DNA from 3 places in the Roseomonas cutis genome. Region 1 is predicted to be linked to each of the others. Evidence: riboswitches for the same ligand, from Rfam matches in the RefSeq annotation. Region 1 holds a riboswitch; each other region holds the start of a gene.
The links. Region 1 has a riboswitch for cobalamin ahead of metE (5-methyltetrahydropteroyltriglutamate--homocysteine S-methyltransferase). Riboswitches for the same ligand answer to the same signal wherever they lie in the genome.

Region 1 (7,702 bases):
GCCCCCGTACCCCCACTCCGCCAGGACCCTGCGGGCCCTGGACCCGAAGGGCGCTGCCGCGGGACAGCCTGCAACGGGGTCAAGGCGCCGAGGAGCCATGCTCCTCGGCGGGTACGGCTGCGTCATTCACTGACGCCTTCTGGATTTCTTCTGGAGTCCCGCCTGTCCGCGCTCCGTCAGGGTTCAGCCCGGAGGCTGACGGCAGCAGCCAGCACCAAACTCGCAGCGGGGACCGGGGCCCGCTTGTGGCCCCGGCAGGGGAGGGTCTGGGAGGGGACGGCGTCCCCTCCCGGTCCGACGCCGGAACACGACGGTACGACCGATCCGGTCATCCCGCCGTCGGGATCAGGCCGCCGTGGCGCGCAGGGCCTGCGCCGCAGCCACCATGTTGGCGATGGCCGGTCGCACCTCCTCCCATTGCCGGGTCTTCAGCCCGCAATCCGGATTGACCCAGAGTCGGTCGGCGGGGATGCGCTGCGCCGCGATGTCCAGCAGGCGCCGCATTTCCTCGGTGGAGGGGACGCGCGGGGAGTGGATATCCCAGACGCCCGGACCGATCTCGTTCGGGTAGTCGAACGCCGCGAAGGCGGCGAGGAGTTCCATGCGCGAGCGCGCCGTCTCGATCGAGATCACGTCGGCATCCATCGCCGCGATGGATTCGATGATGTCGTTGAACTCCGAGTAGCACATGTGGGTGTGGATCTGCGTCTCGTCCCGCACGGCGGAGGCGGTGATGCGGAAACACTCCACCGCGTCGCGCAGGTAGGCGTCGCGGTCCGCGTGGCGCAGCGGCAGGCCCTCCCGGATGGCCGGCTCGTCGATCTGCACCGCGGCGATGCCGGCGGCTTCCAGGTCGGCCACCTCGTCGCGCAGCGCATAGGCGATCTGGCGGCGCACGGTCGCGGCGGGGATGTCGTCGCGCACGAAGGCCCACTGCATCATCGTGACCGGGCCGGTCAGCATCCCCTTCACCGGGCGCGCGGTCAGCGACTGCGCGAAGGCGCTCCAGCGCACCGTCATCGGGCCGGGGCGGGAGACGTCGCCATAGATCACCGGCGGCTTCACGCAGCGCGAGCCGTAGGACTGCACCCAGCCGTTCCTCGTGAAGGCGTAGCCGTCCAAGAACTCGGCAAAGTGCTCCACCATGTCGTTCCGCTCGAACTCGCCGTGCACCAGCATGTCGAGCCCGGCCTCCTCCTGCCAACGCACGGCGGCTTCCGTCCGGGCGGCGATGAAGGCGTCGTACTCCTCCACGGTGCTGGCCCTGCGCTTCAGCGCGGCGCGCGCGGCCCGGATTTCGGCGGTCTGGGGAAAGGAGCCGATGGTGGTGGTGGGGAAGCGCGGCAGGCCGAGCCGCGCATGCTGGGCCGCCTGCCGTGCCGGGAAGGCCGAGGCGCGCCGCGCATCGGCCGCCGTCCCCGCGGCCAGCCGCGCCGCGACCCTCGGGTCGTGCAGCCGGGCGGAGGCGCGCCGCTGCGCCTGGCGCGAATCGCTCTCCGCGATCGCGGCGGCGATGACGCCGGGGCCCTCGTACAGCCCGCGGGCGAGGATCGCCACCTCTTCCAGCTTCTGCCGCGCGAAGCTCATCCAGCCGCGCAGCTCGGGATCGAGGGAGGTCTCGGTCTCCAGATCCACGGGGACGTGCAGCAGGGAGCAGGAGGGGGCGACCAGGACCGCTTCCGGACGCCGGGCGGCCGTGGCCTGGCGCAGCAGGGCGAGGGCATGGGACAGGTCGCTGCGCCAGATGTTGCGCCCGTCCACCACGCCCAGCGAAAGCGCCATGCGGGCGGGCGCGCCCTTCAGCGCCGGCGCCAACTGCTCCGGGGCGCGGACGAGGTCGAGGTGCAGCCCGGAGACCGGCAGGCGCAGCGCCGTGTCGAGGTTGTCGCGCAGCCCGCCGAAATAGGTGGCGACCAGCAGGGAGAGCGAAGGTGCCGCGGCGGCCAGCCCCGCATAGGCCGTGGCATAGGCGGCGCGGGCGGCATCGGGCAGGTCGAGCACCAGGCACGGCTCGTCCACCTGTACCTGGCGCGCGCCCTCGCGCTCCAGCCGGCGCAGCGTCTCGGCATAGGCGGGCAGCAGGCCGGGCAGGAGGTCAAGCGGGTCGCCCGCGCCCTCGGCCATCTTGCCCAGGAGAAGGAAGGAGACGGGGCCGAGCAGCACCGGCCGGGCCTCGAAGCCCGCGTCCCGCGCCTCGCGGAACGCGTCCACGGCGGGGAAGCCGGTCGGTGCGAACTCCTGTCCGCGGGCGAAGACCGGCACCAGGTAGTGGTAGTTGGTGTCGAACCACTTCGTCATCTCCAGCGCCGGCACGCCCGCCCCGGACATGCCGCCATGATCGTGCCCGGGGCAGCAGGCCGGCGTGGCCGTGCCGCGCCCGCCGCGCGCCAGGGCGAAATAGGTGTCGAGCGACACGGCCTCGCCCGGTCGCCAGCCATAGCCGGGCGGGATGGCGCCCATGGCGCAGGCGGTGTCGAGCACGTGGTCGTAGAAGGAGAAGTCGTTGCACGGGACCAGGCCGATCCCCGCCTCCTTCTGCAGCGCCCAGTGCCGGTGGCGCAGCCCGGCGGCGGCGGCGCGCAGCCCCGCCTCGTCCAGCGTGCCGGACCAGTGCTGCTCCAGCGCCGTCTTCAGCTCGCGGTGCCGGCCGATCCTGGGGAAGCCGAGGTTGGTTCCCGTGGGGGAGAAGCGCATGCGTCATGTCCTCGCCCGGGTTCACCCCGCCCCGGGCCGTTGGGGGTGCCTCGCGCCGGCAGGTCTCCTGGCTTGCGGGTCATGGCCGCGCGGTCCCGCCTTCCCGGGGCACGAGGCTCCCAGTGGCGCGCGCCCCCCCGCCGCCATGGCGGGAGAAGGACGCGGGTGGACCGCCGGCTCGCCGCCGACAGTTGCGGGGGCAGCCGCCGACTGGGCCGGGTCTCCCCGGCCGCACGGCGTTCCCTCTTGCGCCCGCTCGCGCGGGACCAACGCAATATAAGGATATCTTTATCTGTAGTGGGCAGGCAAGCGCCTCATTCGGGTACGAGGCCGTAGGGAATGGCGTCCTCCCAGACCATGACCGCCCCCATCCAGCCCATGTACGCATCCGTCCCCTTGTTCGGCGCGTCGCCCTTCACGAACAGCTTTTCCGTCCAGGTCTTGATCTCCGCCTCCTTGTCCCCCTGCCACCAGGGGTCGATGAAGCGGATCAGCTCGCGGCTGGCGCCGATGACCACGACGTTGTGGCCGTAGTCATGCCACTTGCCTGCCACCCAGACGGGGCTGACGGTGCAGAAGGAGGCGAAGCTGGCCGCGCTCCAGGAGGTGCCCGTCCCCCAGGGCCGCATCCCCAGTGCCTTGGCCGCCTTCATGTAGTCGCGCGTCTTCAGCCCCGTCTCGCAGGCATCCGTCCACAGCACGCCCGCCCCCTCCAGGGCCGGGCGTATCTCGGCCGGGTCGCGGTTCTTCCAGGCGAACATCATCCGGAAGCAGGTCAGCCAGCAGGTCGTCGCCGTGTCCTGCGGCAGTGGCTTCATGTTCTTCATCGGAACGCTGACCATCGGGCTGCTCATGCGCCGCTCCTTGTCGACGGCGCCATTCTGCGCCTGTCCCGCCAGGGCTCTCCCTTCGAATGGAGGGCTTGCCCGCGAACGGATGGGCGGGCGGCGCGTCCGGACGGCACCTCTTCCCGGGGCGGGGCCGCTTCCGGCCGGTCGCGATCCGGTCTAACCCCGGAACCCCGCAGCGGAGACACCGAGCCATGGCATCCTTCGACCTGATCCTGCGCGGCGGCACGCTGGTCCTGCCCTGGGGGGAGGAGGCGGCCGATGTCGGGGTGCGTGACGGCCGCATCGCCGCCCTCGGCGACCTGCGCCAGGCGGACGCGGCCGAGGTGATCGACTGCGCCGGGCTGCATGTCCTGCCCGGGCTGATCGACCCCCATGTCCACCTGCGCGACCCCGGCGACCCGGCGGTGGAGACCATCGAGACGGGCACCCGGGCCGCCATCCTGGGCGGGCTGACGGCGGTGTTCGACATGCCCAACACCACCCCCCCCGTGACCAGCCGAGCCGCGCTGGACACCAAGCGCGCCTACGTCGCCGGCCGCGCCTGGTGCGACATGGGCCTCTATGTCGGGGCCGCGAAGTCGAACATCGCCGCCCTGGCCGAGCTGGAGGTGCAGCCCGGCGTCTGCGCCGTGAAGGTCTTCGCCGGCTCCTCCACCGGCGACCTGCTGGTCGAGGACGATGCCTCGCTGGAAGCGGTGATGCGCTCCGGCCGGCGCCGCATCGCCTACCACTCCGAGGACGAGTACCGGCTGCAGGAGCGCAAGCCGCTCTTTGCCGCGGGTGGGCCCTTCGCCCTGCATGCCGAGTGGCGCGACGTCGAATGCGCCTTCCTCGGCACCCGCCGTCTCATGGCGCTGTCCCGGCGCACCGGCCGGCCCGCCCATATCCTGCACGTCAGCACCGCCGAGGAGCTGGACTACGTGAAGGACTACCGCGACCTTGCCACGGTCGAGCTGCTGGTGAACCACCTGACCCAGGTGGCGCCGGATGCCTATGACCGGCTGGGCGGCTATGCGGTGATGAACCCGCCGATCCGCGACGCGCGCCACATGGAGGCGGCCTGGGCCGCCGTGCGCGACGGCACGGTGGACTGCATCGGCTCCGACCACGCGCCGCATCCCCGTGCCGCGAAGGAGCGCCCCTGGCCGGCCACGGCCGCTGGCCTGACCGGGGTGCAGACCCTGGTGCCGATCATGCTGGACCATGTCGCGGCCGGTCGCCTGTCGCTGGCCCGCCTGGTGGACCTGATGTGCGCCGGTCCCGCGCGCGTCTACGGCGTCACCGGGAAGGGGCGGATCGCGGCCGGCTACGACGCCGACTTCACCCTCGTGGACCTGAAGCGCCGCCGCACCATCGAGGAGAGCTGGATCGTCTCGCCCTGCGGTTGGACCCCCTTCGCCGGCATGACCTGCACGGGCTGGCCCGTTGCCACCATCCTGCGCGGCCAGGCAGCGATGCGCGAGGACGAGGTGCTCGGCACGCCGCGCGGCGTGCCGGTGCGGTTCCTCGACACCCTCGCGCACTAGGCACGGAGCGGCCGCCGCGACGCCTCGGGGGCCGGTCCTGCGCCCTGCCGCGTCAGCCGGCCTGCCAGAGCCGGGCCGAAGCCGCGAAGAGGCCCGTGGCCCGTGCCGCCGGAGACGGCCCCTGGTGGCAGGCAGCGTCACCGGCGCGCGCGGCCGTGTCGTACGCGCGGCGCGATGTGCTGGGCCGTGCCGGCGTTGTGCCCGTGGCCCGGGGGCAAGGCTCCGCCTCGCCCCCGTACCCCCACTCCGCCAGGACCCTGCGGGCCCTGGACCCGATCGGCGCTGCCGCGGGACAGCCTGATACGGGGTCAAGGCGCCGAGGAGCCATGCTCCTCGGCGGGACCGGCCGCAGCATTCGCTGAAGCCCTCTGAAAGCTTTCTTCAGAGTCCCGCCTGTCCGCGCGCCGTCAGGGATCAGCCCGCAGGCTGACGGCAGCCATGAAGCACCAAACTCCCAGCGGGGACCGGGGCCCGCTTGTGGCCCCGGCAGGGGAGGGTCTGGGAGGGGACGGCGTCCCCTCCCGGTGCCGACGCCGGAACACCGCAGCACGCCGGGTCGGGTCATCCCGCCGTTGGGATCATTCCACGGTGATGCCGCGGGAACGGATCACCTCGCCCCACTTGCCACTCTCGGCGGCGAGATAGGCGGGGAACTCCTCCGGCGTGCCGACGGTCGGGAAGTTGGAGGCCTGGCGCAGGCGCTCCAGCACGTTGGCGTCCTTCATGGTGGAGACGAGCGCGGCGTGCAGCTTGCGCACGATCGGCTCCGGCGTGCCGGCCGGGGCCAGGAGGGCGAACTGCGAGGAGCACTCGAAGCCCGGCAGGCCCGATTCCGCGATGGTCGGGATGCTCGGCACCAGCGGGTTGCGCTCCTTGGAGGAGACGCCGATGGCGTTGACCGACTTCGCCTCGATCAGCGGCAGGGCGGTGACGGCGTCGACAAAAGCCATCTGCACCTCGCCCGAGAGCAGCGCCGAGACCGCCGGCGCGCCGCCGCGGTAGGTGACGTTCAGCACGTCGATATCGGCCATCTTCAGGAACAGCTCGGTCGCCAGATGGGCGGAGGAGCCGGCGCCGGAGGAGGCATAGCTGAGCTTGCCCGGCTGCTTCTTCGCCATGGCGATCAGCCCGGCCACGTCCGTCACCCCGAGCTGCGGGCGGACGCAGAGGAAGATCGGCGTCTCGGCGATGCGGCCGATCGGGGTGAAGCTCTTCGCGTCGTCGTACCCCTTCTGCGGGAAGAGGTGCGTCGCCATGGCATAGGTGCTGTTGACGCCCAGCAGCAGGGTGTAGCCGTCCGGACGGGCGCGGGCGACATAGACGTGGCCGATGGTGCCGGAGGCGCCGGCGCGGTTCTCCACCACCACCTGCTGCCCCAGATCCTGCGACATGCGCTGCGCCAGCAGGCGGGCGACGAAGTCGGTGGAGCCGCCGGGTGCCCAGGCGACGACCAGCGTGACGGGGCGGTTGGGATAATCCGTGCCCTGGGCGGCAGCGGGACGCAGGCCAAGCGCGGGCAGGGTGCCGAGGCCAAGCAGGGTGGTGGCGAACTGGCGACGGGTGGTCATGGGTGCATCTCCTCCTGATGTTTCGTTGGCGCACTGCCCATGGGCATCGCGCGTGGTTGTGTACGGACTGGATGGTACATTAACCCGCAAGCATTTTCACGCAACCTTCGGTGAGGCTTTCCGGGCCGTTCCCGTCACCTCCATGGCCCGGCCGCGCCTGGCATGCTAGCCCGGATGGGAATGATGCCTCCCCCGCGACCGGGCCCGGAAGCCCCCGCCGACGATCGCGCCGCCCTGGCCGGGCCGCAACTCGAGTTGGTGGTCTTCGCCATGGGCAGCCAGGATTGCGCCTTGCCGCGGCAGGCGGTGCAGGAACTCCTGCCGCTTCCCCGGCTCTGGGTGCCCCCCGGGCTGCCGCGCCCGCTGGACGGCTTCCTGAACCTCGGCGGACAGCCGGTGCCCGTGCTCGCCCTGGCGCCCCTGCTGGGCCTGCCGGAGGACGGGGCCGAGACGGACCGGGTCTATCACCACCTGATCCTGCTGCGCGGCGCCGCATCCCCGTTGGCCCTGCGGGTCCCGCGCGTGCTCGACATGCGGACCGTTCCCGTCGCCGCGCTTCGCCCGGTGTCCCCGACGGACAGCCTGCAGGGCTTCGTGACGGCCGGGATCCCGTTCGGACCCCGGCTGGTCCATCTGCTCGACGCCGACCGCCTGCTGCTGGAACGCGAGCGGGCGGTCCTCGAGAGCCTGGCGCGGGAGGCGACCCGCCGGCGGGCGGAGTGGGCCCTGCCGTGACCGCGGCCGCCTCCCAGCCCCTGGCCCTGCTGCCCGATGCCGCCTTCCTGGAGATCAAGCGCCAGGTCGTGGCGCGGACCGGCCACGCCTATTACGAGGACAAGGACTCCCTGCTCTGGGAGCGGCTGCTGCGTCGCATGCGGGCGACCGGCGCGCGCGACAGCGCCGCCTATCTGGCCCGCCTGTCCGATCCCGCCCTCGGCGCCGCCGAGTGGGCGGCGCTGGAATCCCAGATCACCATCGGGGAAACCTATTTCTTCCGCTACGCCGAGCAGTTCGATGCCCTGGCCCGGACGATCCTGCCGGAGCTGATCGAGCGCCATGCGGC
Region 2 (7,702 bases), 180 kb from region 1:
CCCATCGAGGTTCAGCGCGCCGTTGACGCCGCCTTGCAGCACGTCGTCGAGGACGAAGTTGAACCCGCCCAGCCCCGGCAGGTCATAGCGGCGGACCCGGGTGGTGCCGCGATGGGCGAAGCGGGCCAGGACGCGGGCCTCGGTGACCTGCTCCGCCAGCAGCGGCACGAGCTCCGGCCGGTCGGCGAAGAGCGCGATGTTCAGCCGGTTGCCCTTGTCCCCCGCCCGCGCATGGGCGATCCGGTGCAGCGGGACGGCGGTCATGCGGGCTCTCCCATCTCCAGCAGCGTCACGCCCGGCCGCACCCGCTCGCGCGGGACCATGAAGGACAGGGTGCGGATCCGGTCCACCACCCGGGTCCTGGCCCCGCCGCCCCCGGCCGGGCCGCAGCAGAGCAGCGACAGCACCTCCCGCGCCGCGCGCTCCGCCGCCTCGCGCGTCTCCGTCGCGACGGCGAGGCGCAGGCGCACGTCGGGCGGGTCGGTCCGGAAATCCTGGCGCCCCAGCGCCCCGTCATCGCCGTCGAAGACGCTGACCACGCCGATCAGGTCGATCCGCGAGCGTCCCGCGATGCCCAGCTGCCGCAGCCGCTCCGTCAGCACCCTGCCCGCCAGGGCGGCGCGGGCGCGGGCATTCGGGCCGGCATAGGAGATCTCGCCCTCGCCCAGCCAGCCGCCAGGCAGGCTGACCGTGGCCTTCAGCCGCTCCGGCCTTGGCCGGCCGCGGCAGCCGCGCACCCGCACGCGGTCGCGCCCCTCCTGCTCCAGCGAGACGCCCGTGACGTCCAGCACCACGTCGGGGGTAAGGTAGGCGGCGGGGTCGTGCAGCTCGTAGAGCAGCTGCTCCTTCACCGTGCGCAGGTCCACCAGCCCGCCCGTGCCCGGCGGCTTGGTGACGACGAAGCCGCCATCGGCGTCGATCTCGGCGATGGGGAAGCCGACCGCGTGCAGGTCGGGCACGTCCTTGCGCCCGGGATCGGCGAAGTAGCCGCCGGTGACCTGGCTGCCGCATTCCAGCAGGTGGCCGCAGGCGGTCCCCGCGGCGAGCCTGTCCCAGTCCTGCCAGTCCCAGCCGAAATGCGCGAGCATCGGCCCGAGGGCGAGCGCCGGGTCCGCGGCGCGGCCGGTGATCACCACCTGCGCGCCGGCCCGCAGCGCCTCGGCGATCGGCGCGGCACCGAGGTAGACATTGGCCGCGATCACCTGGGCCGGGTCCAGCACGGCGCCGGCCTCGCCCTCCCAGGGTTCCAGGTCGTCCAGCGCGTCGGTGCCGCGCACGTCGTCGCCCTCGACCACGCCGATGCGCAGGGCGGCGAGGCCGAGCTCCGCTGCCAGCCGCTGCACGGCCCGCGCCGCGCCGCGCGGGTTCGCCGCGCCACCATTGGTGACGATGGGGATGCCGGACGCGACGCAGCGCGCCAGGATGGGGCGGAACAGCACCTCCAGCGCCGGCTCGTAGCCGGCCTCGGGGTTGGCACGCCGCTCGCGCTGCGCCAGGGCCAGGGTGCGCTCGCCCAGCACCTCCAGCATCAGCGCGGCCGGGCCGCCGGATTCCGCCAGGGCGGCGACCACGGGGCCGGGCGCGTCCACCCGGTCGCCCGAGAAGCCGGAGCCGCAGCCGATGCGCAACAGGTCGGTCATGGCGCCGGCCTCAATCCGCCCGGGCACCGGAGATGCGGACCACCTCGGCCCATTTGGCGATGTCCCCCTTCAGGAAGTCGCGGAAGGCGTCGGGCGGCATGCCCACCGGCTCCAGCCCCTGCTCCAGCAGCTGCGGCCGCAGCTCCGGCGCCTCCAGCGCGCCCTTCAGCGCGGCATGGGCCCGGTCGCGGATGGCGTCCGGCAGCCTCGCCGGGCCGAACAGCCCGTGCCAGGCGGAGACGTCGAAATCGGCGATCCCCTGCTCCATGGCGGTGGGTACGTCCGGCGTCCAGGGCAGGCGCTGCGCCGAGGTCGCGGCGAGCGCGCGCAGCCTGCCCTCCCGCACGAAGGGCAGCAGCGCCGTCACCTGGTAGATCGTCATGGGCACGTGCCCGGCCACCACGTCCGTCAGCGCCTGGGCGGCGGCGCGGTAGGGAACGTGCTCCAGCGGGGCGCCCGTGCGCAGCTTCAGCAGCTCCCCCGCCAGGTGCGAGGAGGTGCCGTTCCCCGCGGAGGCGAAGGTGACGCTGGTCTGCGTCTTCGCCCAGGCGATGAACTCCGGCAGCGTCCTCGCCGGCACCTGCGGCCCCACCACCAGCAGGTTCGGCGCGGTGGTGACCAGCGAGATCGGCGTGAAGTCGCGCAGGATGTCATAGGGCAGGTTCGGCATCAGCGACGCGTTCACCGAATGCGAGGCGATGGAGCCCATCACCAGCGTATGGCCGTCGGGCGGCGACTTCGCGACCACCTCGGAGCCCACCACGCCGCCGGCGCCGGGGCGGTTCTCCACCACGATCGGCTGCCCCAGCGTCTGCGCCATGTGCGGCGTGACCAGCCGGCTCATGATGTCCGTGCTGGTGCCGGCGCCGAAGGGGACGACCAGCCGGATCGGCCGGCTGGGCCAGGGGGCCTGGGCCGCCGCGGGCCGCAGGGCGGCCGCCCCCAGCGCGGCGGTGCCGAGCAGGCGCGCGGCGAGGCGGCGGGTCAAACGGGTGCCGGGCATGGACGCTCTTCCTCCTGCGCCGGCCGCGGCGCACCGCTCCGGTCGGTCTGTGTTCCGGGGCGGCCGTGCCGCACCCGCCGGGGGAAGTCCAGCGAAGCGGCGGCCGCAGGGCAATGGGAAAGGCCGCGGATGCGTCGATTCCCGCATGGAGGCGGTGGCGTGGCCCCACGGGGCGATGCCGGGCCAGCTTGCCGCCGCGCGCCCCATCCGCTAAGCGCGATCCCGTCGGTTTCCGAAAGGGATTAATAGGGAACCCGCCACGATCCGGGCGTCGCAGGACGCGCGGGACGTGAACCGGGACTGCCCCCGCAACTGTAGGCGGCGAGCCTGATCCGCGCACACCACTGGGGGCCCGTCCCCTGGGAAGGTCGGATCGGGCGCTGACCCGCCAGTCAGGAGACCTGCCGGCATGCTTGCGTGAACCAGCCGGCGGGGTGTCCGGGGGAGGGGTGCTGATGGTCCGTTCGCGACGCGCGCAGCTGCGGCGTCCCGCCCGTGTGGCGGGGTGGGCCGCGCCTTCGTCCCCTATCCGATCCTCCGGCAGCCCCTCCGGAGACAGACCCCATGGCCTTTCCACGCATCGCCGCGCTCGCGGCTGCCTGCCTTGCCTCCTGGACGCTGCCCGCAGCCGCTGAGCCGACGCGCTATCCGCTGCAGGTCGAGAATTGCGGCTATACGCTGCGCTTCGACGCGGCGCCGCGGAACATCGTCACCATCGGCCAGTCGGTGACCGAGATCCTCTACGCCCTCGGCGCGGGCGACCGCATGGCCGGCACCTCGCTGTGGTTCAGCGCCGTGCTGCCGGAATTCGCCGAGCAGAACGCCCGCGTGCCGCGCATCGCCGACAACGCGCCCAGCTTCGAGGCCGTCATCAACAGGCGGCCCGGCCTGGTCGGGACGCAGTTCGAGTGGATGATCGGCAAGCAGGGCGTCGTGGGCACGCGCGAGCAGTTCCACGAGCTGGGCGCCCCCACCTACGTCATGCCCCCCGATTGCGAGGGTAAGAACAACCTGGTCGGCGCCGACGGCACCCGCACCGCCCCCTTCGGCACGGAGGCGCTGTACAAGGGCATCGCCCAGCTCGCGCAGATCGTGGACCGGCAGGATCAGGGCACGGCGCTGGTGGCCGGGCTGCGCGCGCGGGAGGCGGCGGCGGTCGCCCGCATCCGCGCGCTGAACCTGCCCGATGCCTCGGCGGTGTTCTGGTTCTCCTCCGCCGACCTGGATCTCGACCCCTATGTCGCCGGGCAGAAGGGCATCCCTGGCTACATGATGCGCACGCTGGGCATCCGCAACGTCGTGCAGTCGGACGAGGAGTGGCCCACCGTGGGGTGGGAAACCATCGCCCGCGCCAACCCCTCGGTGATCGTCGCCGCGCGGATGGACCGCCGCCGCTTCCCCGCCGACGACATCGAGAAGAAGCTCGCCTTCCTGCGCTCCGACCCGGTGACGCGGGAGATGGAGGCGGTGAAGCAGAACCGCATCGTCATCCTCGATGCCCATGCCATGCAGGCGACCCTCCGGCTGGTCGGCGGGCTGGAGGCCCTGACCGAGGCGATGGCCCGGATCCCGCGTTGAGCGGCAGCGCCATCGAGGCAGGGGCCGTCGCCCGGCTGGCCGGCCGGGCACTGCTGCACGGCGGCTGGATCGCCGCCCTGCTGGCGGCGGCGGTCCTGGCGGGGGTCTGCATCGGCGAGACGCCGATCCCCGTCGCGACGGTGTGGCAGACCCTGGCCAACCGCCTGCTCGGGGCCGGCTACGCGCTCGACCGCATCGACCAGGGCATCGTCTGGAACTACCGCCTGACGCGCGCCATCGTCGCCGGCTGTTGCGGCGCGGGCCTCGCCGTCTCGGGCGTGATCCTGCAGGCGCTGCTGCGCAACACGCTGGCCGACCCCTACCTGCTGGGCATCTCGGCCGGCGCCTCCACCGGGGCGGTGCTGGTGACGGTGGCGGGGGTGGGCGCGGGGGCGGTGTCGCTCTCCCTGGGGGCCTTCGCCGGGTCGCTGCTCGCCTTCGCCCTGGTCGCCGGCCTCGCGCGCGCCGCGGGCGGCGGGGCGGGGCTGCGCGCCGCCGGGCAGATCGTGCTGGCGGGCATCGCGGGCTCGCAGCTCTTCAATGCCCTCACCGCCTTCATCATCACCCGCTCCGCCAGCGCCGAGCAGGCGCGCGGCATCATGTTCTGGCTGATGGGCAACCTCAGCGGCGCGCGCTGGGACAATGTCGGCACGGCCGTGCCGGTGGCGCTGGCGGTGACGCTGCTCTGCCTCTGGCACGCCCGCGCGCTGGACGCCTTCACCTTCGGCGCCGATTCCGCCGCCTCGCTCGGCGTGCCGGTGCGGCGGGTGCAGGTGCTGCTGGTGGGCGGCGCCTCGCTCGCCACCGCCGTGATGGTCAGCATCGTCGGCGCCATCGGCTTCGTCGGACTGGTCATCCCGCATGCCGCCCGTTTCCTGGTGGGCGCGCGGCACGCGCGGCTGGTGCCGGCCTCGGCGCTGATCGGGGCGATGTTCCTGATCGCGGCGGACGTGGTGTCGCGGACCCTGGTGCGCGGCCAGGTGCTGCCGATCGGGGTGATCACCGCGTTGGTGGGCGCCCCCGTCTTCGCCGTGATCCTGCTGCGCGGGCGGCCGGCGCGGTGATCCTGGCGGCCGAGGCCCTGGGCTGGTCCACGCGCGGCGCCGCCATCCTGCGCGGCGTGGACCTCGCCGTGGCGGAGGGCGAGACGCTGGGGCTGATCGGGCCCAACGGCTCGGGCAAGTCCACCCTGCTGCGCCTGCTCGCGGGCGTGCTCGCCCCCACGGAGGGGCAGGTGCGGCTGCTCGGCCGGCCGCTGGCCCGGATGCGCCGGCGCGAGGCGGCGCAGCTCCTCGCCCTCGTGGAGCAGCAGGCGGAGACCGCCGAACGCATCACCCTGCGCGACGTGGTGGAGCTGGGGCGCACCCCCTGGCTCTCCGCGTTGCGGCCCTGGTCGGCGGCGGACGAGGCGGTGGTGGCGGGGGCGCTGGCGGCGGTGGGGCTGACGGAGCTCGCCGGGCGCGACTGGGCGACGCTCTCGGGCGGCGAGCGGCAGCGGGGCCACATCGCCCGCGCCCTGGCGCAGCAGCCGCACGTGCTGCTGCTGGACGAGCCGACCAACCACCTCGACATCCACCACCAGATCGCGATCCTGCGCCTCGTGGCCGGGCTGCCCGTCACCACGGTCGTGGCGCTGCACGACCTGAACCAGGCCATGGGCTGCGACCGCGTGGCAGTGATGCAGCACGGCCGGCTGGTCGCGCTGGGTCCCCCGGCCGAGGTGCTGGGCGTGGAACGGCTGCGCGAGGTCTTCGGCGTGCGCGCGACCGTCCTCACCGATCCCGCCGACGGGGCGCGGATCCTGCGTTTCCAGCCCCTCTCCTGAAGGAGCCGTCCATGCGCCCGCTTCTGCCGGCCGTCCTGCTGCTTGCCGCCACCGCCGGGCCCGCCCTGGCCGAGCTGTACGAGGTGCGGATGCTGAACCGCAATGAAACCGGCGGGATGGTGTACGAGCCGGACTACCTGCGCCTTGCGCCCGGCGACCGGGTGCGGTTCCGCGCCACCCACGTGACGCACAACGCCGCCTCGATGCCCGAGATGCTGCCGGCCGGGGCACGGCCCTTCAAGGGCCAGATCAACGAGGAGATCGAGGTCGCCTTCACCGAGCCGGGCTTCTACGGCATCAGGTGCATCCCGCACTATGCCATGGGAATGGTGATGCTGATCCAGGTGGGCGATGCCCTGGCCTCGGCGGCAGCCATCCCGGAGGGCCTGCCCGAGGTGGTGCGCCGGCGGTTCCGCGAGATCGCCGCCCGCGCCGACGGCCGCTGACGGTCGGGACCGTCAGGGCGCCGAAGGGGCGGCGGACCGGGAGGGGACGCTGTCCCCTCCCAGACCCTCCCCTGCCGGGGCCACAAGCGGGCCCCGGTCCCCGCTGGGAGTCTGGCGCTTCCGGTGGGCGTCAGCCTCCGGGCTAAACCCTGACGGAGCGTGGACAGGCGGGACTCCAGAAAAGAGTTGTAGGCGTCCGCGAGTGCGGTAGCCGTACCCGCCGAGGAGCATGGCTCCTCGGCGCCTCGACCCCGTCGCAATCATCCGCGCGGCAGCGCCCTTCGGGTCCAGGGCCCGCAGGGTCCTGGCGGAGTGGGGGTACGGGGGCGAGGCAGAGCCTTGCCCCCGGGCCACGGGCGCCACGCCAGCACGGATCAGGGCATCGAGCGGCCCGTATCATGCGGAGCGGGGCGGACCGCAGCGGACGTACACCTGACGCTGGATCGCCTCATGCGCCGCCCAGTCGATCGCCGGGCCGGGGGTGCCCTGGAGCCGGTTCAGCCCGTTCGAGCAGGCAAGCCGGAGGGGCGCGCGTGGTTGCCCTCCGCGATCACCACGCGCCCGCCCTGCTGCAGCACCCGGAACCGGGCCCGGAAGGCGGCCGCGCAGGACTTCCAGGCCCTGGCGGAGGTCCTACCGGGAAAACCCCCGGGGCCGGCTCCGGTGCCGTGTCCGGCGCCGCCGGCCATGGCCCAGCAGCGGTGCCAGCACCACCAGTGGCGCGGTGGCCAGCGGCAGCAGCCCCAGCCAGGCGGAGGCTGTCCGCGGCAACAGCACGAAGCCCAGCCCCGCGATCCCGGCCGCCGCCAGGTTCAGCAGCAGAGCCACCCACCACCAACGCAGGGCGCGCCGCCGACGCGCCTCCACCCCGACCGGGTCTCGCCCAGGATCGGTATAGGCCACGCCACCGCGGCCAACCTCGTAGAGCCGCGTGGGGTCCGGTTGGAAGGGTGGCGGCGCCTTCAGCGCCGCATCACCATGAAGGCCATGGGACGGCCCGACCGCCGCGCCTGCCGCAGCCGCCACCAGAACACCCCGGAGGCGACCAGCCCGGCCACCAGCAGCACGGGCAACAGCAGGCCGAGCATCAGCATGCCCAGCGCCGCCACCACCAGCCCGCCGACGACCAGCACCACCAGCGCCGCCACCCCGCCGATCCGGGCCAGCACCCGATCCAGCAGTCCGGGCGGCGCCGGCGTGCGGAACTCCC
Region 3 (7,702 bases), 370 kb from region 1:
CGGAACGGCTGGCCGGCATCCTGCGCGACGAGGCCCGCCGGGCGGAGCTGATCCGCAGCCTGGAGGCCCTGGCCGCGGCCGAGCGCGCCGCCCGCCCTGCCGCGGGCGCCGCTTCTGCCCCCGCCCCGGCCGCCGCTCCGGCCGCCAGTGGCGGTGCGGCCCCCGCCGCCCCGGCTCCGGCCGCCGAACCCGCGCCCGCCGCGGCCCCGGAGGCTCCGGCGGCTCCGGCCGTGCTGCCTCCCAACACGCTGGGCGCGCAGATCATCACCGGCGCGTCGGAGCGGCTGCAGGCGCTGTCGCAGCAGATCGTCGGCGCCGCCCGCGCCCTCACCGACCTGCCGGCGGTGGCCTCCTGGGCCTCCGGGGTCGCGCGGGACCCGGTGACGCGGACGCGGGTCTTCGACGCCTCCTGGAAGCTCGCCCTGCTCTTCGGGCTGGGGCTGCTGGCGGAATTCGCCGTCTTCACCCTGCTGCGCCGCTGGCGCGACCGGCTGGACGGCATGGCCCCCGCCCCGGGGGCGCGGTGGGGGTGGCTGCGCCGCGTGCCGGTGGTGCTGGGACGGCTGCTGCTGGACCTGATCCCGCTCTGCGCCTTCACCGTGGTCGCCTACGGGCTGATCCGCGCAGTGAACCCGCTGCCGACCACCGAGCTGATCCTGGCCACGGCCAACAACGCCTACCTCACCTGCCGGGCGATCATGATCGCCTCGCGCATGCTCTTCTCGCCTGCCTCCAGCCACCTGCGCCTGGTGCCGATGGCGGACGAGACGGCGGCCTACATCACCGTCTGGCTGCGCCGGATCGTGGCGGTGATGGTGCTGGGCTACGCCATCGCCGAAGCCTCGCTGCAGTTCGGCGTGCCCTGGGCCGTCTATGACGGGATCGTCCGGCTGGTGATGCTGGTGGTCTCGCTCTTCCTGGTCATCGTCATCCTGCAGAACCGCACCGCGGTCGCCGAAGCGCTGCGCGCGCCGGCGCTGAAGCCGGGCGACGTGCCCGGCCGCGGCCGCCGCCTGTCCCGTGCCCTGCGCGACCGGCTGGCGGAGATCTGGCACGTGGTCGCCATCCTCTGGCTCCTCGCGCTCTGGGCGGTCTGGGCGCTGGAGGTGCATGACGGCTTCCACCGCCTGCTGCGCGGCACCGGCGCCACGCTGCTGATCCTGGCGGTCGCCAAGGGCGTGGACTACGCGCTGCGCCGGGTCATCGAGCGGGGCTTCCGCATCGCCCCCGACATGGCGCGGCGCTACCCGGGGCTGGAGGCGCGGGCCAACCGCTACACCCCCGTGCTGAAGGGCATCGTCACCGGCCTCGTGGTGGTCACGGCGGCGCTGACCATGCTGGAGGCCTGGGGCGTGGCGGCCTTCGACTGGTTCGCCAACGGCCGGCTGGGCTCCCGCCTGCTCGCCTCCGCCCTGTCGATCGGCCTGACCGTGCTGATCGCGGTGACGGTGTGGGAGGCGGCGAACACCGCCATCGCCCGCCAGCTCGCCAAGGTCGCGCGCGACCAGCAGGCGGCGCGCAGCGCGCGGGTGCGCACCCTGCTGCCGATGATGCGCACCGCGCTGATGATCGTGATCGTCATCTTCGTGGTGCTGAACGTGCTCAGCGAGATCGGGGTGAACGTGGCGCCCCTGATCGCCGGCGCCTCGGTGGTCGGCGTGGCCATCGGCTTCGGCTCCCAGACCCTGGTCAAGGACGTGGTGACCGGCATGTTCCTGCTGCTGGAGGACGCGGTCGCGGTGGGCGACACGGTGACAGCCGCCGGCATGACGGGGGTGGTGGAGCGGCTGTCCATCCGCTCCATCCGGCTGCGCGCGGTGGACGGGGCGGTGCACATCATCCCCTTCAGCACCGTCACCTCGGTCACCAACATGACGCGGGACTTCGCCTTCGCCATGTTCGAGTTCTCGCTCTACTACGGCGAGGACACGGACCGCGTGGCCGCCATGCTGCGCGAGATCGCGAAGGAGATGCGGGGCGAGGCGCGCTGGAGCACCGCGATCCGCGACGACCTGGACGTGATGGGGGTGGAGAAGCTGGCCGAGACGGGCGTGGTCCTGCGCGCCCGCCTCAAGACCGACCCCTCCCAGCGCTGGCCCGTGACACGGGAGATGAACCGCCGCATCCGCGAGCGGCTGGACGCCGAGGGGATCCGGATCCCCTCCCCCTGGCGCAAGGAAGGCGAGGCGGAGTTGCAGGAGACCCCGCAGGCGGCCTAAAGAAGGGGCATGATCGTTCGGATCCAGGCTGCCCCGTGGCAGCCGACCGCAGCGCGGACGAGCCTCGGGCGAATTATCCGCCCGGCCGCCTGAGCGGCCTCCCCGTCGGGGAGGCGGCGCGGCGGCCGGGGCGAACCCTTGCACCCATCCGCCGCACGCCTCCGAAGGTCCTTCCCCGATGTCCGATGCCCTGCTCCCGCCCACGCCTGTCGCGGTCCGCTACGCCCTGCTGGCCGAGCCCTATCCCGGCCTGCTGCCGCGCCTGCTGGAGCCCTTCGCCAAGCGCGACCTGACGCCCACCCGCGTCGCCGCCCACCGGGAGGGCGGGGCCATGCGCGTCGAACTGTCGCTGGAAATGCCGCCCGGCATGGTTCACCTGGTCGCCGGCAACCTCGGCCAGGTGATCGGCGTGCTGGACCTGCGCGTGACACACGAAACCGCCCTCGCCGTCGCCGCCTGAGAGCGGGCGAAACGGCACTGCGCCCCCCCCCCTCGGCGGTTCGACGTGGGACCGGGAGGGGACGCCGTCCCCTCCCAGACCCTCCCCTGCCGAGGCCACAAGCGGGCCCCGGTCCCCGCTGGGAGTTGGTTCTGTACGGTGGGCGTCAGCCTCCGGGCTGAACCCTGCCGGAGCGCGGACAGGCGGGACCCTGAAAAAGCTTCAAAAGCGTCAGCGAGGGCGGCGGCCGGTCCCGCCGAGGAGCATGGCTCCTCGGCGCTGTGACCCCGTGTCAGGCTGTCCCGCGGCAGCACCCATCGGGTCCAGGGCCCGCAGGGTCCTGGCGGAGTGGGGGACCGGGGGCGAGGCAGAGCCTTGCCCCCGGGCCACGGGCGCCACGCCGGCGGACGTCAACGCATCACGCCGCGGGAATCAGCCTGCCCTATCCCCTCGGCCGGGCGCGGCCGTCATCCGCAGCATGCGCCCATGCACGACCAGCACGCTGCGGTTCAGGGCCAGGATGCCCTGGCGCGACAGCGGAAGCGGGTTGCAGCGCGGATCGCGGAAGGCGTCGCGCAGGTCCTCGTAGAGCGGGCGCATGGCCGGTCGCATGGGGGGGCGGCCATAGGCCGGGCGGACTGCGACCACCCGCGCCGCGCCATCCACCTGGACCTCCATCTCCAGCAGCGCGTCGGGCGATGCCGCCACCCCGCGCCGGCATGGGGCGATATGCCGCAGCAGGATCGTCAGCTCGTCCCGGTCCAGCGCCGCGACCTGCGCCTGGGCGGCACCGGATGGCAGGAGCAGGGCCAGGCCGATGGCAGCCGCCAGCCCGGCCCACCATCCCGGCCCATCCCGCCGCGTCGCATCGCCTGGCGATCCGGGACGGGCCGGCGCAGGGCGGCCCTGTCCGGACGGGCGGAGGCGCGCCTCAGCCACCGCGTGGAAGCGTGGCCGGCGGGCGGGGGCGGGCCTGGAACGTTCCGGCGGCGGGCGCGGCGGCCGGCACCAGGCTATTCCGTCCCGCCGCTCGTGCGCTCGTAGTGGCGGTAGTACTTCTCGGTGACCTGATCGGTCTTCACCACGATGCAGACGTCGGTGGTGTTGAATTGCCGGTCCACGACCGCGCCATCGCCGACATGCCCGCCCAGCCGCAGGTAGCCCTTCACCAGCGGCGGCAGGTCCGCCAGGGCGGTGCGCGCATCCAGCCCGGCCGGGTCCATGCGCCGCATCTCCTCGTAGCGGTGCGGGAGGGCACGGGGCCGCAGCGCCGGCGGGGCCAGGTGGTGGGTGGCGAGGTAGGTCAGCGGTGCCGCCAGCGCATCCAGGTCGGTGCCCGGCAGCGAGGCGCAGCCGAACATCACCTCGATCTGGTGGCGGAACACATAGGCGGCGATGCCGCGCCACAGCAGTTGCAACGAGCCGCGGGTGCGGTGGCCGGCGCCGACGCAGGAGCGGCCCAGCTCCAGCACCCGGCCCGGATAGGCGAGCAGCGGGGAGAGGTCGTATTCCTCGGCCGAGTAGAAGCGGCCCAGGCGCTCCGCCGCCTCCTGCCGGATCAGGCGATAGGTGCCGACGACGGATTCCGGCCCCTCGCCCAGCGCATGGTCCACCACCAGAAGATGGTCCGCCACCGCGTCGAACTCATCCGCATCCAGTCCCGGCGTCGCGCCGGGCAGCGGCTTCGCCCCCATCTCGTCGTAGAAGACCCGCCAGCGCAGGACCTGGGCGGCGGTGATCTCCCAGTGGTGCTCGGCGATTCGCACCCCCAGCGTGCCGGAGCGCAGCTCGCCGAACCCCGCCCCGCCGGGGTCCAGGGAGGAGGGGAGCAGGGCCGCGCCGCCTGGAAGCCCGGCCCCCGCGACGGTGTCGCCCTCGCGGGGCAGGGTCATTCCTCCTCGCCCGGCTTCGCCCGGCTGCGCGGCAGCATGGCCGGCGCACCGGCCTCCGGCCGGCGGCCGAACAGCTCCAGCCGGTGGCCGACCAGGGAGAAGCCGAGCCGGGCCGCGATCTCCTGCGCCAGGGCCTCGTGCGCCGGCTCCTCGAACTCGATGACCTTGCCGCTGTCGACGTCGATCAGGTGGTAGTGGTGGTGGCCGTGCTCGGTGGGCTCGTAGCGCGCCCGGCCGCCGCCGAAGTCGTGGCGCTCGAGGATGCCCTTCTCCTCCAGCAGCCGGACGGTGCGGTAGACGGTGGCGATGGAGACCTTGGCGTCGAGCGCCAGGGCGCGGCGATAGACCTCCTCGACATCCGGATGGTCATGCGCCTCGCTCAGCACGCGCGCGATCAGCCGGCGCTGGCCGGTCATCTTGAGACCGCGCTCCACGCAGAGGCGCTCGATGCGGGAGGGGTCGGGGCGTGCGTCCATGCGTCCTGGTTCTATACCTGGCCCCTGTCCGGGACAGCCGACGGCGGACGTCCGGAGAGGCGCTATGGGCCGACACTAGCCGGGCGCGGCCCCCGGCGGCAAACATGGCGCGCCCCCTCCCCCCCTGCCGCCAACCCCGGCGCCAACCCCGGCGCCTAGCCCTGAGCGGTCCGGGCGCTGCGCGAGCGGGTGCCGAGGCCGCTGCGCTTGGCGAGGGAGGAGCGGTGCTCGGCGTAGCTGGGCGCGACCATCGGGTAGTCGGCCGGCAGGCCCCAGCGCTCGCGGTACTGCTCGGGCGTCATGCCGTAGGCGGTCTTGAGATGCCGCTTGAGCATCTTCAGCTTCTTCCCGTCCTCGAGGCAGACCAGGTACTCCGAGGTGATGCTCTTCCTCACCGGCACGGCGGGCTCGGGCCGCACGGCCGGCTCGGCCTCGGGCGGCCGGCCGAGGCCGAGCAGGGCGCGATGCACCTCGGTGATAAGGACGGGCAGTTCCGCGCTGTGGACCGTGTTGTTCGAGACGTGCGCGGCGACGATCTTCGCGGTCAGGCCCAGTATCCCATCGGTCGTCGCGCCATCATCCTGCGGTTCCGCCAAAGTCGTTCTCCTCAATGCAACAGGGCCATGGGCCACGGAATCCAGGACATGCGGCCAGCGCGGCAAGTCCAGGGTTAGCTAGTACAGTCCCAGGCCAGCACAACAGGAAATGCCGTGTCGAAGATCGAACATTCCGAAGACATCGCGCATGACGCAACACTGGATATCCGGAGGGACATCTGCCCCATGACCTTCGTCCGCACGCGTCTGGCCCTGGACCGGATGGAGCCTGGCCAGGTGCTGCTGGTCGTGCTGCGGGGCGAGGAGCCCCTGCGCAACGTCCCGCGCACGGCCGAGGAGCAGGGGCATGCCGTCCTGGCCTCGGCGCCGGGGGAGGATGGCACCACCCGCCTCTGGCTCCGCAAGGGCGGCGCTGCCGGTTGACAAGCGGCGTCCGCCGCCGCCTAGCTCCCGGCGGATGGTCCCTCCGCAAGGGGGGTGAAAAGGGAAGGCGGTGCGGGGCTCGGGCCCCCAGGCCGCCGCTGCCCCCGCAACTGTAGGCGGAGAGCGCCCGGCCGAGACGCCACTGGGGTCCCCGACCCCGGGAAGGCCGCCGGGCGCGTTCGATCCGCGAGCCAGGAGACCTGCCATCCCACTGGATCGCGCGGCCGGGCGGGGTGCCCCGGATCGCGGCGTCGCGGCCGTGGGCGAAGGACCCCGCGACCGGGAACGACCCACGCGCCGGGGTGCGGGGGCGGTCGGCATCCCGTGACAGCATGCCGGACCGAAGGGTCCGGCGCGGAAGGGCCGCCAGGGACAGCCGATGGATGCCACGACCCCGCCCGGCGCGCCCGCCGATGCGGCACCCCCCGACGCACCGGCAACGGGGGCGCTTCCCTGCCTGCATGTCTGCGTCACCTGCCGCGCCGGCACCGGCGCGCCCGCCGGGGACGAGGCGACGCCCGGCCGCCGGCTGCACGATGCGGTGGCGGCGGCGCTGGCCGCCCACCCCGGGCCGCCCGTGACGCTGCGCGCGGCCACCTGCCTCGCCGCCTGCGACCATGGCTGTGCCGCCGCCATGCAGGGGGCGGGGAAGTGGGGCTATCTCCTCGGCCGGCTGACGCCGGACCTGGCCGGGGACCTGGTCACCTATGGCGCGGCCTATGCCGCCTCGGCCAGCGGGGCGGTGCTGCCCTCGCGCCGGCCCGCCTCGCTGCGGCACGTCGTCCTCGGCCGCATCCCCGCCCTGTCTGCCCCGTTGCCCCTTCTTCCGGAGACCGCCGCATGAGCGCCCCCGCGACCCAGCCCCCCGCCGCCCGCACCCCGGCCACCATCGTCACCGGCTTCCTCGGCGCGGGGAAGACGACGCTGGTGCGCCACCTGCTGGAACACGCGAACGGCCGCCGCATCGCCGTGATCGTCAACGAGTTCGGCGAGCTGGGCATCGACGGCGACCTCCTCCGCGCCTGCGGCATCCCGGGCTGCGCCGAGGACAGCATCGTGGAGCTGTCGAACGGCTGTCTCTGCTGCACCGTCGCCGACGACTTCATCCCGACCATGACGGCGCTGCTGGACCGGCCGGAGCCGCCCGAGCACATCCTGATCGAGACCTCCGGCCTGGCGCTCCCCAAGCCGCTGCTCAAGGCCTTCGGCTGGCCGGGCATCCGCTCGCGCGTCACGGTGGATGGGGTGGTGACGGTGGTGGACGGCCCCGCCGCGCTGACCGGCCGCTTCGCCGACGACCCGGAGGCGGTGGCGGCACAGCGCGCGGCGGACCCCTCGCTGGAGCATGACAACCCGCTGGCCGAGGTGTTCGGCGACCAGCTCTCGGCGGCCGACCTGGTGGTGCTGAACAAGTCCGACCTGCTGGACGAGCACGAGGCCACCCGCCTGCGCGCCGAGATCGCCGCCCAGCTCCCCCGCGCCGTGAAGGTGGTGCCGACCCGCGAGGGCCGCGTGGACCCGGCCGTGCTGCTGGGCCTGGATGCGGCGGCCGAGGACGACCTCGCCGCCCGTCCCTCCTGCCACGACGCGGTGGATGGCGAGCACGAGCATGACGACTTCACCAGCTTCGCCGTGCCGCTGCCCGAGGCTGCCTCGCCCGAGGCGTTGGTCGAGCGGCTGCGCGCGGTGGCCGAGG

Region 2: linked by a shared signal. The riboswitch ahead of LPC08_RS19935 (ABC transporter substrate-binding protein) and the one ahead of metE (5-methyltetrahydropteroyltriglutamate--homocysteine S-methyltransferase) in region 1 are both predicted to bind cobalamin.
Region 3: linked by a shared signal. The riboswitch ahead of LPC08_RS17530 (DUF1636 domain-containing protein) and the one ahead of metE (5-methyltetrahydropteroyltriglutamate--homocysteine S-methyltransferase) in region 1 are both predicted to bind cobalamin.

The regions. Positions count from the first base shown of each region.
Region 1 is NZ_CP087719.1:4,198,598-4,206,299, reverse strand. Features, by position in the region: gene metE (5-methyltetrahydropteroyltriglutamate--homocysteine S-methyltransferase) at 346-2,694, opposite strand; cobalamin riboswitch at 2,735-2,980, opposite strand; gene LPC08_RS19105 (papain-like cysteine protease family protein) at 3,009-3,548, opposite strand; gene LPC08_RS19100 (dihydroorotase) at 3,737-5,071, shown strand; gene LPC08_RS19095 (Bug family tripartite tricarboxylate transporter substrate binding protein) at 5,650-6,639, opposite strand; gene LPC08_RS19090 (chemotaxis protein CheW) at 6,820-7,374, shown strand; gene LPC08_RS19085 (CheR family methyltransferase) at 7,371-7,702, shown strand, end outside.
Region 2 is NZ_CP087719.1:4,377,175-4,384,876, reverse strand. Features, by position in the region: gene LPC08_RS19950 (AtuA-related protein) at 1-264, opposite strand, end outside; gene LPC08_RS19945 (acyclic terpene utilization AtuA family protein) at 261-1,640, opposite strand; gene LPC08_RS19940 (Bug family tripartite tricarboxylate transporter substrate binding protein) at 1,651-2,643, opposite strand; cobalamin riboswitch at 2,853-3,066, shown strand; gene LPC08_RS19935 (ABC transporter substrate-binding protein) at 3,208-4,221, shown strand; gene LPC08_RS19930 (FecCD family ABC transporter permease) at 4,218-5,285, shown strand; gene LPC08_RS19925 (ABC transporter ATP-binding protein) at 5,282-6,046, shown strand; gene LPC08_RS19920 (pseudoazurin) at 6,058-6,492, shown strand; gene LPC08_RS19915 (hypothetical protein) at 7,126-7,395, opposite strand; gene LPC08_RS19910 (hypothetical protein) at 7,455-7,702, opposite strand, start outside.
Region 3 is NZ_CP087719.1:3,832,274-3,839,975, forward strand. Features, by position in the region: gene LPC08_RS17495 (mechanosensitive ion channel domain-containing protein) at 1-2,219, shown strand, start outside; gene LPC08_RS17500 (ACT-like domain-containing protein) at 2,398-2,679, shown strand; gene LPC08_RS17505 (hypothetical protein) at 3,091-3,597, opposite strand; gene LPC08_RS17510 (GNAT family N-acetyltransferase) at 3,672-4,550, opposite strand; gene LPC08_RS17515 (Fur family transcriptional regulator) at 4,547-5,026, opposite strand; gene LPC08_RS17520 (Ros/MucR family transcriptional regulator) at 5,182-5,622, opposite strand; gene LPC08_RS17525 (sulfurtransferase TusA family protein) at 5,809-6,006, shown strand; cobalamin riboswitch at 6,025-6,228, shown strand; gene LPC08_RS17530 (DUF1636 domain-containing protein) at 6,386-6,850, shown strand; gene cobW (cobalamin biosynthesis protein CobW) at 6,847-7,702, shown strand, end outside.